Regions from separate parts of the Bradyrhizobium sp. HKCCYLRH1030 genome, predicted to be linked through region 1. Evidence: predicted binding sites of a transcription regulator. Region 1 holds the regulator's gene; the other holds the start of a gene.
What was found. The regulator LexA, encoded in region 1, represses DNA repair genes until DNA is damaged. The targets are predictions, from matches to a motif close to TGTTCNNNNTGTGTTCNG.

Region 1 (6,919 bases):
CGCGGGGCGGGCCGATTCGGAGCCGCGCACATGCTGAGCTCGGTGTCGGAACCCGGGCTGGAGAAGACCGCCGAGGCCGCGCCCGACGCGCTGCGAATCTTCCAGCTCTATGTCCGCGGCGACGACGCCTTCGTCGAGGACTATGTGAGCCGGGCGGTCGCCAACAGCTACACCGCGTTCTGCCTGACCGTCGACACCGCCCATTACAGCCGGCGTGAGCGCGACATCGCCAAGCGCTACGTCCGCGAAAGCCGGCTGCGCGCGACCGGCGGCGACCACCAGAAGGCGCTGAGCTGGCACACCGTCAAGCTGATCAAGGACAAGTTCAAGCTGCCGCTGATCATCAAGGGCATCGCGACCGCCGAGGACGCGCAGATTGCGGTCGATCACGGCGTCGACTGGATCTACGTCTCCAACCATGGCGGCCGCCAGCTCGACCATGGCCGCGGAGCCATGCATGTGCTGCCGGAGATCGTCGCCGCCGTGAAGAGCCGGGCAAAGATCATGGTCGACGGCGGCTTCTGCCGCGGCACCGACATCGTCAAGGCGATCGCCTCCGGCGCCGACCTCGTCGGCATCGGCCGGCTGCAATGCTGGGCGCTCGCCGCGGCCGGCGAGGACGGCATCCTGCGCATGCTCGAGCTGCTGGAGGACGAGGTGATCCGCACGCTCGGCCTGCTCGGCGTCACCTCGTTCGCGGAGCTGAACGCGTCCTATCTGCATCCGGCGGCCGCCACCAACCTGCCGAGCGTGGTCAGCGCGTTTCCGCTGGTCGACATCGAGCCCTACCGGTATTGAGGAGGCGCCGCTTCCGTCCCACGCAAGGCATCGTCGACCCGCCCCATGCCCGCCTCCGCTCTCCGCCCCGGCGTCGCCGACGCGCTGCTGTTCGACCTCGGCCGCGTCGTCATCGACATCGATTTCGTCCAGGTGGTCTCGCGCTGGGCAGCGCATGCCGGCTGTCCGCCGGAGCGCATCGCCGCGCGCTTCGTGCGCGACGAGATCTATCACGGGCACGAGCGCGGCACCGTCTCCGATGCCGCGTTCTTCGCCAACCTGCGCCGGCAACTCGGCATCGACATCACCGACGCGCAGTTTCTCGACGGCTGGAACGCGATCTTCGTCGGCCCGATGCCGGGCATCGCCCCGCTGCTCGCACGCGCGGCTTCGAGACTGCCGCTCTATGCCTTCTCCAACACCAACCAGCCGCACATCGATCACTTCTCGCCGCGCTATGCCGACCTGCTTGGTCACTTTCGCGAGATCTTCCTGTCGTCGTCGATCGGCCTGCGAAAGCCGGATGCCGAGGCGTATGATCACGTGGTGCGGGCGATCGGCGCGCCGGCCGAGCGGATCGTTTTCTTCGACGATCTCGCTGAAAACATCGACGGCGCGCGAACGAGCGGGCTGCAGGCGGTGCTGGTGCGCTCGACGGCCGACATCGCCGCGGCGCTGGAGGCGCTCGGGATCTGATCGCGTCGCGCAAGGGTGCGTCATGGCCAGCGGCGTGACGTTCTGAAAGGCTGCGCTCGCAATGACGGTGCCCACTCGTGCAAAATTGTTCTCGCGACACGATGTGCCCGAGCTTTGCTGCTCTCATTTCACCCTCCTCCAATCGGAGGGCGCAGGGAATGCCGGGCTGCAGGCCGCAACCCATGGCCCGCCTGCAGAAAAAAAGCAGGCGGCAGTCACCACAGGTCCAGCCGACATCCGGCATTCCCTGCGCGATGGTCTTCACGCTTATACGCGATCTCCCCGGTGCCCGGCTTGTTGGCCACCGTCGCCGACGGGATCATCAGCACCCTTCGGCTTGGCATCAGCTTCGGGATGCCAGGACCACGCGACTTCACGTCCGCGCCATGCCGTTCGTCCGCGCGCCATCAGGGCACGCTGCGACACGTCGCGGCCACCGCATCCCGCGCTCCACGTCCGTGACGATCGCGAAGCGCCCCTCCTGTCGAGCACGGGACCAAATCAGCATAGCAGCTTTTTCCGAAAAAGCGAATCCTAAATGCGACCGCCGGCAACGGCGCCATCCGGCCCGTCTCCCGCCACATCCGCTGGCCGCAGACGAGCCGGCGCCTAAGCGCATCGGCATCGGCGGCGAGATCGTCAAGATCGCGCCGTGCTCGATGACCATCGTCGGTACGCTCGCCGATTGGTCGCAATGGACCGGCGTGACCTTCGACAGCTCGGGCTAGATCGAGGTCCCCGGTGCTCTCGTGCCCGTGCTCGCGTCGGTCGAGCACGACCGTGCCGCCTATGTCGAGCCGAATGTCTGGATTCGGCATCCGCTCTGACGCGGTGCAGGTCGTCCGCGCGACGATCAACGCGCCGGCACGACGCGCTCGTTGAGAAATCCGATCACCACGTCGAACGCCTGCCGTCGATTCCGCTCCATCAGGATCATGTGCGTGCCCTGCCCGATCTCGACCAGGCGCTTGTATGGCGCGCTCACGAGGCGAACGAACAGGTCGTGCGCCATCCCGAAGCGGACATCCACATCCCATTCCGTCGCGAGCACGAGAACCGGGCAGTCGATCGTGCTGGGATCGTAGATCGGCTGGTCCACGGTCCAATGCTCGTCCATGTGGCGCGTGCAGATCGAGGGCGTCGCGGCAACGCATATGACGATCGCCTATGACCGGCGCGGATTTGGTGAGACGGTCGCCTATGAGGAAGCTCATTCTCCGGTCGAGGACCTGCTCGCCGTCGTCGACGCGCTCGCGCCGGGGCGGCCGGCGACGCTGATTGCCTGCTCGCAAGGAGGCCGCATCGCGCTCGACTTCGCGCTTCGCCATCCGTCACGTATGGCATCGCTGGTGCTGATCGCACCTTCGATCAGCGGCGCGCCGGAGCCGGTCTATCCACCGGAGATCAAGGCGCTAACGGCGTCGTTGGCCGCTGCCGAGGCCGCACAGGATTGGGATCGGGTCAGCGCTATCAAGACGCATCTGTGGGTCGACGGTCCCTTGCAGCGCGAGGGACGCATCTCCGGCGAGCCGCGCGAGACGTTCCTGAAGAAGAACGCCGCCGCACTCCGCGCGCCGCCAACCGGCGCGACTCTCGATATGGCACCAGCCTTCCCGCGCCTCGCGGAGATCGTCGCGCCATCGCTCGTCATCTGGGGGGACTTGGACTTTCCTCACATCCAGCAGCGAAGCAGGCTGCTCGCCGCAACAATGCCGAACGGGTCAGGACATGAGCTGGCCGGAACGGCGCACCTGCCGAGCCTGGAACGTCCGCAGGAGGTCATGCGGTTGATTGCGGACTTTCTCGCGCGATCGTGAGGCAGCGGCCCGGAAACGGCCCACAGCAGACGGTCAGAACGCAGGGAGCGGCCTAGGCCCTTGGCCGCGCCGTGCGCGTTCGGTTAGAAGGCGATTCATTCGATCTGCCGTCTCCGTCCGAAGGAACTCTCATGGCCCTGATGCCGGTGTCTGATGCGTTGTCCGCCGTGCTCGCCGGCGCCGAACCGCTGGCCGAGGAGCAGGTCGGGCTGGACGAAGCGTTTCACCGCATCCTGGCGCGGGACCTCGCGGCGCTGCGGACGCAGCCGCCCGAGGCGATGTCGGCGATGGACGGCTATGCCGTGCGCGCGGCGGACGCCGCCCAGGCCAAGGCGCGGCTGAAGGTCATCGGCGAGGTCGCGGCAGGGCGTCCGTTCGATCGCGTGGTTGGACCCGGCGAGGCGGCGCGGATCTTCACCGGTGGCGTTGTCCCGGAGGGCGCGGACGCGGTGGTGATCCAGGAGGACACGATCGCCGAAGACGGCCACGTCGTGATCACCGAGGCCGCGATCAAGGGCCGGCATATCCGGCCGGCGGGCGTCGACTTTCACCAGGGCATGGTGCTGCTGAAGTCCGGGCGCCGGCTCAGCGACCGCGACCTGTCGCTGGCGGCCAGCATGAATCATCCGGCGCTGCCGGTGCGGCGCCGGCCGAAGGTGGCGCTGCTCGCCACCGGCGACGAGCTGGTGATGCCGGGCTCGACGCCCGGCCCGGGCCAGATCGTCTATTCCAACGGCTACGCCTTGCGGGCGCTGGTGCGCAACGAGGGCGGGACCCCGATCGATCTCGGCATCGCCGCGGATACGATGGAGGCGACGATCGCCGGCATCCGCCGGGCCCGCGAGGCCAAGGCCGACATCCTGATCACGACCGGCGGCGCCTCGGTCGGCGATCACGACCTGGTCAAGCAGGCGCTCGAAGCCGAGGGCGTCGAAATGGCGTTCTGGAAGATTGCGATGCGGCCGGGCAAGCCGATGATGCACGGACGGCTCGGCGACATGAGGGTGATCGGACTGCCCGGCAATCCGGTGTCGTCCTATGTCTGCGCCATCCTGTTCCTGGTGCCGCTGATTCGGCGGCTGCTCGGCCGTGACGAGGCCGTGATGCCGCGCGAGACCGCCCTGCTCGGCCGCGAACTGGGGCCGAACGATTCGCGCGAGGACTATCTGCGGGCGCAGCTCGAAGAGCGCGCCGACGGCACGCTGATCGCCACGCCGGTGACGCAGCAGGATTCGTCGCTGCTCGGGAATCTCGCGCTCTCGCAGGCGGTGGTGATCCGGCCGGCGTTTGCGCCGAAGGCGCCTGCCGGCAGCCCGTGCGAGATCCTGCGCCTGCCGAACTGAGCCGCTTCCCCGGTAAAGCCCGGTCTGTTCATCATATTTTTAGGATTGCGGAACACACATCGAACATATAGTGTTCGTTCATGATTTGTTTTTAGTATGTTGCGGGCGACGCGATGACGGTCCGACTCCAGGGCGCTCTCAGCCGGTTTGTGCGCGAGGCGCAGCTCTTGGACTCGGACGACAACAAACCGGGGACCAGGTCGAGATGCTGACGCGCAAACAGTACGAACTTCTGCGGTTCATCAACGAGCGGCTCAAGGAAGCCGGCGTGCCGCCGTCCTTCGACGAGATGAAGGATGCGCTCGATCTGCGCTCGAAGTCCGGCATTCATCGCCTGATCACGGCGCTTGAGGAGCGCGGCTTCATCCGCCGGCTGCCGAATCGCGCCCGCGCGATCGAGGTGATCAAGCTGCCCGAGCTGTCGCAGGCCGCGGGCAACCGCCGCGGCTTCACCCCATCGGTGATCGAGGGCAATCTCGGCAAGGTGCGCACCAGCACTCCCGCGCTGGACGATGGCGAGCGCCCGGTCGCGGTGCCGGTGATGGGCCGCATCGCCGCCGGTACCCCGATCGAGGCGCTGCAGACCCGCAGCCACACCATCAGCGTGCCTGCCGACATGCTCGGTAACGGCGATCACTACGCGCTCGAGGTACGCGGCGACTCCATGGTCGATGCCGGCATCCTCGACGGCGACATGGCGCTGATCCAGCGCAACGAGACCGCCGACACCGGCGACATCGTGGTGGCGCTGATCGACGATGAGGAAGCGACGTTGAAGCGCTTCCGCCGCCGCGGCGCATCGATCGCGCTGGAGCCGGCCAACACCGCCTACGAGGTACGCATCCTGCCGCCGAACCGGGTGAAGATCCAAGGCAAGCTGGTCGGGCTGTACCGCAAGTACTGATCGCGAATGGGATCGGTCGATCGGCGGCGGGCGCACGCGCTTTCGCCGCCGATCGGAGGCTGCCCAGCAAAATACGTCACGCGCGAATGCACCTCATGATGTGCAGCGCGGCATGCTCAAACGCTTGTGATCGGCCGCGGGCACACGCGATGCAGATCAGCGCAGAATTGCCGCGAAGCGCGCGCTAACATCACCATCGATGTCCACTCTGATAGAGGCCTGCGCCTGTCCGGGGGGAGCGTGGGTCGGCTATCTCTCAACGAGGAGCGATCCGATGTGTGACTACAGCCTCCATGCGGTTGCGTCCCGTCCCGCCAAGGTCGGCGAGACGTTGATCTCGATGACCTTCCGTGGCACCGCCACCCGCGGCTTCGCGCTGGAGAGCGAGCCGACCGTCGCAGTCTGCATGCTGCCCGGCACCGAGTTGGCCTTCGCCGAGGACGTCCGCTACGACAGCCGCTGGCTCTGGACCCGGACGATCCGCGAGCGCGTCGCAAAGTTCAACAGCATCGAGACTCACATTCCCGATCGCCATCACGACGCGATCGAATTCGCCGACGGGCGCCACGTGCTGGTGACCCAGCTCTGCGAGGGTCAGCGCGTCACCGTGCTGCAATTGCCGGTCAGCAAGCAGCCGGCGGAGCGACGCCCGGACATCGCCGAGGACGTGCCGCCTTCGCAGGCCACACCGATTCGCCGCATCAGCATCACCTGAGGGGTCTCCGCATCGGCATTTCTCTCGGTCGTGAGCGAGCTTTCGACCGTGGGAGATTTGGGTTCTGCAAGCGCAAAGTCCTCTCGGGCGAACCGCACGCCCCGGCATCGCATCGGATAGGAACGACATCCCTCGGCCGCCATGATGTGCCGGGGGAGCCTGCCGCCGTGGTCAACAAGATCGATTGGAACAAGGCCGCCGGGATCACCGAGCCCCGGTGCGATATGCTTGTGTTCGGATGGCTGACAGTCACGGCTGACGACATCGCCATCTGGCAACGCTATCCGCGCGCTGCGTTCACGCTGGCCGAAAGCCCCGCGCTGTTCGATGGACCTGGCAACATGGACCTGGCGACACCGAGTATCATCTCGGCACGTTCGAGCTGCCCGGCACTCAGTCTTCCTCGCCCTGCTCCGTCTCCGGCGGCGTCGCGTCCTGAGGCCGCGCGGCCGGCGCGCGCGGCGTCAGCGTCGTGTCGAACTCGCCGGCCTCGGCGGGCGCCGGCCACCATGGGCGGTCAGTGCCGCCGGCGCGCGCCGGCGTGACGGCGAAGCTCCTGCCCCGCCGCACCAGCATCAAGGCGCCCTGCTGCCGCAGCCGCTCGCGATCGATGACGGCCGCCGCGCAGGATGACGGCGCGGCGCGCGCGGTGACGATGAGCGCGGCA
Region 2 (6,919 bases), on a different contig from region 1:
TCCAGCGACTCGGCGACGATCCGGATGCGGAAGACCGGCTGCCTTGCCTCGTCGAGCAGCTCCATCTGCCATTCGGAGTTTTCGGCGAGCTTGCGCGAGATGCTGCTGGCCATGTCGGCACAGACGGTGGTCATCTCTTTCCAGGCTGCGTTGCGGTCGGCGCACTCGGTCCCATACTCGGACGCGCCTGAGAAGTGGCCGTTGCGGATACGAAAGAAATAGAGCGGCATTGCCAAAACCGGTGAGCCCTGACCGCCCCAGGCCGCTGGGTTTGATGTACGCACCACAAATGGAAGCGCAAAACCCACTCGGATCAATTCCGGTAAAATACGGTCGGTCGCGCTGTTCGCTTCCGTTAGGCTGATTGCCATGGGTGATGTGCGGCGCAACCGGACGAATTGCGCGCCAACGAATGAGCCTCGGACCGCTGCGGTCCGAGGCTCGGCGTCAACGTCGTAGCTTCCCAGCGAGGGCAGTTCGGCAGTGACATAATTAAACTAGTGCGAAATCTGTAGGCGTGCCTTGCGTCAGATCAAGGTTGCAATCTCGATCGGCCGCCGTGGGACGCGCACCTAGCTATGGTCGAAGATCCGTTCCGGCACGACTGTCAGTCGGTAGGCGATCTGCGTCGCGCCGTCGACCATCTCCAAGAGTTCATCGCAGGCCGGACAACGCCTCTCTCCCGCCGCGTCTTGCTGCGAGTGAAGCTCGATCCTTTGAAGGCCGGCCCTGCAGGACGGGCACGTCACGTCATTTGTTGTCATCGCCAATATGAAGCGCAACGCACGCGATCCGTTCCCCGACATCACGACAATGACGGAGGGAGATGCATCCCGAGCGGAGCTATCAACGTCGAAAGCCCCGGACGTCGTCCGGGGCTTTCTTTCGGCGCGGATGGTTTCAGGGCCGTGCGCTTACGTGTGACGGAGCCTGCAAGTGCGGGAGCTGGCAGGCTGCAAGGGATCGGTCGACGGCACACCAAAGGCGATACACTAGACGATGTGCGGCGACCATCATCGCAACGAACAAACAAATCCGGGGCTGATCAAAAATCTGCTCAGACGTACGACAACCACGATTCTATAACGCAACCCAAAGTTTATGACAATGGTTTGTGGCCTGAAGATGTCGTGAGCGCCGGCGCGCGTGATGCGGATCACGCGGGTTTTGTCCGGGCCATTCCTCGGGCCATCCTTGGGCAGGGTCCGACACGGGGGCGTCCGAGGTTCGTCGCTTCATCTGTCGTCCGTCATATGGTGGCCGTCGAGTGCTTGCACGCCACGTGATGCGGAACCTGATGGCCGGCCGCCGCTTGCGCGCGGCTGCGCGTCTGCATCGAAATCGTGCGCCTGCACGCACGACGAGCCGAACAAAAGCAGAAGAGGCGATGGAACTTCGTTCCTCTCAGGAGAACCACGGAATGTGCGATCTACGCACGCGTGTAGGAGTTGGTAGTTTCAAGGAAAAGACCTGACGAGCACGATCGGTCCAACGATTGCGGCGTTGAAGTCGGCGAGGTCTTCGCTGGGAATCCAGTACTCGCGATGCTTGCGGCCGCCGGCCTCGCGCACCTCGTAGGTGTCGATGAAGCCTCGCAGGATCGCAAAGCGCAGCACGTGGCCGGCGCCGCTCGCCGGCACGTTCCAGTCCCGTGCGATCTTCACGGCATAGTCCTCCGTCAGCACCGGGTAGAAGATCGGCTGCTCCGGAAGGCGCGGCGGAAACGCACGCATGCCCGACGCCTCGATCAAGGCAAGCTCCTTTGGGCCGACAGGGCGCCACAGCGTGAGGGTCTGTTCGTTGTTGGATCCGGTCATGCTGGTTCCGAAAATTGGAAGCAGTCTGCGAGGCTCACAGAGAAGGACCAGCAGGATGATGGGACACGGCCGAGACGACAATAACAATTTATAGTTGGGTCGGCGTCTGCCGCTGGTGCGGGAGATGAGGTTGGAGCGCTCGGACAGTTTGGTTTTAATCCGCGTGATCGCCGGTCGGCGGCTGCGCCGCTCGCGCGCATGGCTTCCGCCTCCAGCTGGAATCGGGATCCCTTCGCAGTCGCCGTCATCCAGCATCCCGCATGCCGTACTTCGCTTCCGGGCGCGCTGATCGGGCAGCGCTCCCTCGCTGGTGCTCGGTGCACCGCGCGCCGGCCCTCGGCCTTCGAGCGGCAGGCGTGTCTCCCGCGGGTTGTCAGGGGTTTGTGAAAGAGAGGTGTGAATGTCGAGAAGAACATATTGCGAACAAAGAACGGATGGAGTACATTCACCTCAAGATTGCTGGCCGACCTCGTTAACCGTTTGTCCATCCCGCGAATCCCCGCCATAAGGAGCGCCAATGTCCGCCACCGCCCTGCGTATCGTCGAAGGTTCCTCCATGGATAAGAGTAAGGCGCTCTCCGCTGCGCTGTCCCAGATCGAGCGTCAGTTCGGCAAGGGCTCGGTGATGAAGCTGGGCAAGAACGACCGTTCGATGGATGTCGATACGGTGTCCAGCGGCTCGCTTGGGCTCGACATCGCGCTCGGCATCGGCGGTCTGCCGAAGGGCCGCATCGTCGAGATCTACGGGCCGGAATCCTCGGGCAAGACCACGCTGGCGCTGCACACGGTGGCGGAAGCGCAGAAGAAGGGCGGCATCTGCGCCTTCATCGATGCCGAGCATGCGCTCGATCCGGTGTATGCGCGCAAGCTCGGCGTGAACATCGACGAGCTTCTGATTTCGCAGCCGGATACGGGTGAGCAGGCGCTGGAGATCTGCGACACCCTGGTGCGTTCTGGTGCGGTCGACGTGCTGGTGGTCGACTCCGTGGCGGCGCTGGTGCCGAAGGCCGAACTCGAAGGCGAGATGGGCGAGTCGCTGCCGGGCCTGCAGGCCCGCCTGATGAGCCAGGCTCTGCGCAAGCTGACGGCCTCGATCAACAAGTCCAACACGATGGTGATCTTCATCAACCAGATCCGCATGAAGATCGGTGTGATGTACGGCTCGCCGGAGACCACCACCGGCGGCAATGCGCTGAAGTTCTATGCTTCGGTCCGCCTCGACATCCGCCGCATCGGCGCGATCAAGGAGCGCGACGAGGTGATCGGCAATTCCACCCGTGTGAAGGTGGTGAAGAACAAGCTGGCGCCGCCGTTCAAGCAGGTCGAGTTCGACATCATGTATGGCGAGGGCGTCTCCAAGATGGGCGAGATCCTCGATCTCGGCGTCAAGGCCGGCATCGTCGAGAAGTCCGGCGCCTGGTTCTCCTACGATAGCCAGCGTCTCGGGCAGGGACGTGAGAATTCGAAATCGTTCCTCAAGGCCAATCCGGACATGACCGCCAAGATCGAAGCCGCGATCCGCCAGAACTCCGGCCTGATCGCCGAGCAGATCCTGGCCGGCAACGCCGAGCGCGACGCCGACGCCGACGGCGAGGAGCCGGCGGAGGAGTAGAGGTAAGACGGCAGCGGGTGCCGTGGACGTTGCGTTGCCGACGCTCCGGCGCCCGTTTGCAGATGTGTGGTGTTCTGCCGAAATCTGCGGTTGCTGCATGATCGAATGCAGTGAGCCTGAATTCCGAGCGCCGGATACGATCTTCAGCGCGAATAGTCGAAAGCGCGTGCGCGGGCGAGCGGACCGGATCCGCGCGGCGGCACCGACATTTCCGACGCCAGTCCTGGGCGCCGGGAGCCGATCGCGAGCGTGTTGATAGCGTCTTGAGCCAATCAGGTCGTGCCGGAGCCAACAGCATGACGCGTTTGATTCTAGCGGCCGATGATCCCAGCGCCGGAGCGCTTCGGAGAGGCGGCTTTGCCGACCTGGTGGTGCCAATTCTCCATCGTTTCGTATGGGGACCGTTGCCATCAGATGCCGAGTTATCGGCTTATCTCGTCCAGCGCGCCGCGCGACCGAAGCGCGGGCATTGGTTGGATTTCGCCTCGCGTGGCGACTTCATGGCGGTCGGCGGGCGGAGTCAGAGTTTTCTCGAACTTGTCGACCGTTGCGATAGCGTCGAGCTGTGGATGGGGACCCGTCCGAACGACCAGTTGGTGCTGATCTGGCTCTTGGACTATCTGCGCCATCACGCGGAGATCGCGACGAAGATCGTATTGCGGCATGTCGATGTCCCGCTATCCGATGCCCCGGCCGGGCGACTCGCCGGTCGGGCCATTGCCGGCGTAGAGCTTGCGCGTGAGCATCTCGATTTGGGCCATCTGGCATGGCAGGCGTTTCGGGCGCCGACGCCGCAAGCCTGGTTCGATCTGTTGAAGCAGGATCTCAGTGCACTGCCGCAGCTTCGCCGCTGCGTGCAGGAGATGCTCGATGAGCTTCCTGGTGTTGCGACGGGCCTGGGAGCATCGGAGCTGAGAATCCTCGAATTGCTGTCAGCCGGCTATCAGCACCCATTCGACCTGTTGCCGCATCATCGGGATCGCTTTCAACGCCGCGTCTATGACTATTGGGAGGGAGGCGCGTTGCTCGACGGTCTGGCACTGGCGCCGGCGCCGGCAATTTCGGGCCTCGCCGAACGGCCGTTCTCGGTCGAGATGCACGACAGCCGTGAACGCCTCGAGCGCTACAAGGCGAGCACGCTGTCGCTGACGCCGCTCGGCAAGGCGATCCTGGCCGGCGAGGAGGATTTCAGCAGCCATAATCCGATCCGGCGCTGGTGGGGCGGCACCGAATTGATCAACGCCAATCTCTGGCGTTGGCATGCGGTGCTCATCGCTCCGGATCCCGGCACGCCTCACGTCATTGATTGTCGCGAGCCGTGGCGCCCGATCCACTGGAACATGCGTGAGGAGGCTTACTCCGCCGCCTGGGCGTAGTCCGCCACCGGCGGGCATGAGCACACCAGATTGCGGTCGCCGTAGACGTTGTCGACGCGGCCGACCGGACACCAGTACTTGTCGGTGCGCGAGGTGCCCGCGGGGAAGCAGCCCTCGCTGCGCCGGTAGGCCCTGTTCCAATCGTCGTCGGCGATGTCGTGCACCGTGTGCGGCGCGTGGCGCAGCGGCGAGGCCTCGATTCCGAAGCGGCCCTGTTCGACCTCGGCGATCTCCTTCCGGATCGCGATCATGGCGTCGCAGAAGCGGTCGAGCTCCGCCTTGGACTCCGATTCCGTCGGCTCGATCATCAAGGTGCCCGCCACCGGGAAGCTCATGGTCGGCGCGTGGAAGCCGTAGTCGATCAGCCGCTTGGCGATGTCGTCGACGGTGACGCCGCTGCTCTGCTTGAGCGGCCGCGGGTCGATGATGCATTCATGCGCGACGCGGCCGCGCTCGTTGCGGTAGAGCACCGGAAAATGCGCATCGAGCCGCGCCGCGACGTAGTTGGCGTTGAGGATCGCAATCTCGGTGGCGCGGGTCAGGCCGTCGCCGCCCATCAGCAGCATGTAGATGTAGGAGATGGTCAGGATCGAGGCCGAGCCGTAGGGGGCGGCCGAGACCGGCCCGATCGGATGCGCGCTCGCGCCGTCGGTCGCAGGGTGACCGGGCAGGAAGGGCGCCAGATGCGCCTTCACGCCGATCGGGCCCATGCCCGGGCCGCCGCCGCCATGCGGAATGCAGAAGGTCTTGTGCAGGTTGAAATGGCTGACATCGGCGCCGTAATCGCCGGGTCTGGCGAGGCCGACCTGCGCATTGAGGTTGGCGCCGTCGAGATAGACCTGTCCGCCGTGGGCATGGACGATGTCGCAGATGTCGCGGATGTGCTCCTCGAACACGCCATGCGTCGAGGGATAGGTGATCATGATGGCGGCGAGCTTGGCGCTATGCGCTTCCGCCTTGGCCTTGAGATCGGCGAGATCGACATTGCCGCCTGCATCGCAGCCGACCACGACCACCTCCATGCCGGCCATGTGCGCCGAGGCCGGGTTGGTGCCGTGGGCGGAGGAAGGAATCAGGCAGATGGTGCGATGGCCCTCGCCGCGGGCGGCGTAGTAGCCGCGGATCGCCAGGAGGCCGGCATATTCGCCCTGCGCGCCCGAGTTCGGCTGCAGCGACACCGCGTCATAGCCGGAGATCCGGCACAACCAGTCGGTCAGATCGGCGAACATCGTATGATAGCCGGCGGCCTGCGCGCGCGGCACGAACGGGTGCAGGCTGGCGAATTCCGGCCACGTCAGTGGAATCATCTCGGTCGTCGCGTTCAGCTTCATCGTGCAGGAGCCGAGCGGAATCATCGCGCGATCGAGCGCGAGGTCGCGGTCCGCGAGCTTGCGCAGATAGCGCAGCATCTCGGTCTCGGAGCGATGCGCGTGGAACACCGGATGGGTCAGGAACGGCCGCTGCCGCTTGAGCTCGGCCGGCAGAGCCTCGCGCGCTTCCGCCTCGATCGTCGTGTAGGAGAGCTCGCCGCCGAAAGCGCGCCAGACGGCTTCGACGACATCGGCCGTCGTGGTCTCATCGAGCGCGATCCGCAGCCTGCTGCCGTCGCGCCCGAGATTGATCCGCTCGCCTTCCGCGCGGGCGATGATCGACTCGGACTTGGCGCCGGCCTCGACGGTGACCGTGTCGAAGAAGGCCTCGCTTTCCGGCGCAAAGCCGAGCTTGCGCAGCCCTGCAGCCAGCACCGCGGTCCGCCGATGCGCGGTGCGGGCGATCGCCTTCAGCCCGTCGGGGCCATGATAGACCGCGTACATCGCGGCAATCACCGCCAGCAGCACCTGCGCCGTGCAGATGTTCGAGGTCGCCTTCTCGCGGCGGATGTGCTGCTCGCGGGTCTGCAGCGCCAGCCGATAGGCGGGAGCCCCGCGTGAATCGACGGAGAGGCCGACGATGCGGCCGGGCAGCGACCGCTTCAGCGCATCGCGCACCGCCATGTAGGCCGCATGCGGTCCGCCATAGCCCATCGGCACGCCGAAGCGCTGCGCCGAGCCGATCGCGATGTCGGCGCCGAGTTCCCCCGGCGAGGCAATCACGGTCACCGCCAGCAGGTCGGC

Region 2: a site for LexA is predicted at 2,226-2,243, ahead of recA (recombinase RecA). Genes of this name have one in related genera too.

The regions. Positions count from the first base shown of each region.
Region 1 covers NZ_JBNPUY010000001.1:67,385-74,303, reverse strand. Annotated here, with positions in the region: gene ACQR1E_RS00305 (alpha-hydroxy acid oxidase) at 1-798, shown strand, start outside; gene ACQR1E_RS00300 (HAD family hydrolase) at 844-1,473, shown strand; gene ACQR1E_RS00295 (hypothetical protein) at 1,932-2,201, shown strand; gene ACQR1E_RS00290 (hypothetical protein) at 2,327-2,590, opposite strand; gene ACQR1E_RS00285 (alpha/beta fold hydrolase) at 2,589-3,290, shown strand; gene ACQR1E_RS00280 (molybdopterin molybdotransferase MoeA) at 3,422-4,633, shown strand; gene lexA (transcriptional repressor LexA) at 4,839-5,537, shown strand; gene ACQR1E_RS00270 (hypothetical protein) at 5,812-6,252, shown strand; partial or broken gene ACQR1E_RS00265 (ComEC/Rec2 family competence protein) at 6,646-6,919, opposite strand, start outside.
Region 2 covers NZ_JBNPUY010000003.1:423,077-429,995, forward strand. Annotated here, with positions in the region: gene ACQR1E_RS12165 (DUF6894 family protein) at 1-230, opposite strand, end outside; gene ACQR1E_RS12170 (hypothetical protein) at 1,458-1,751, opposite strand; gene recA (recombinase RecA) at 2,335-3,429, shown strand; gene ACQR1E_RS12180 (DUF1835 domain-containing protein) at 3,540-4,805, shown strand; gene gcvP (aminomethyl-transferring glycine dehydrogenase) at 4,784-6,919, opposite strand, start outside.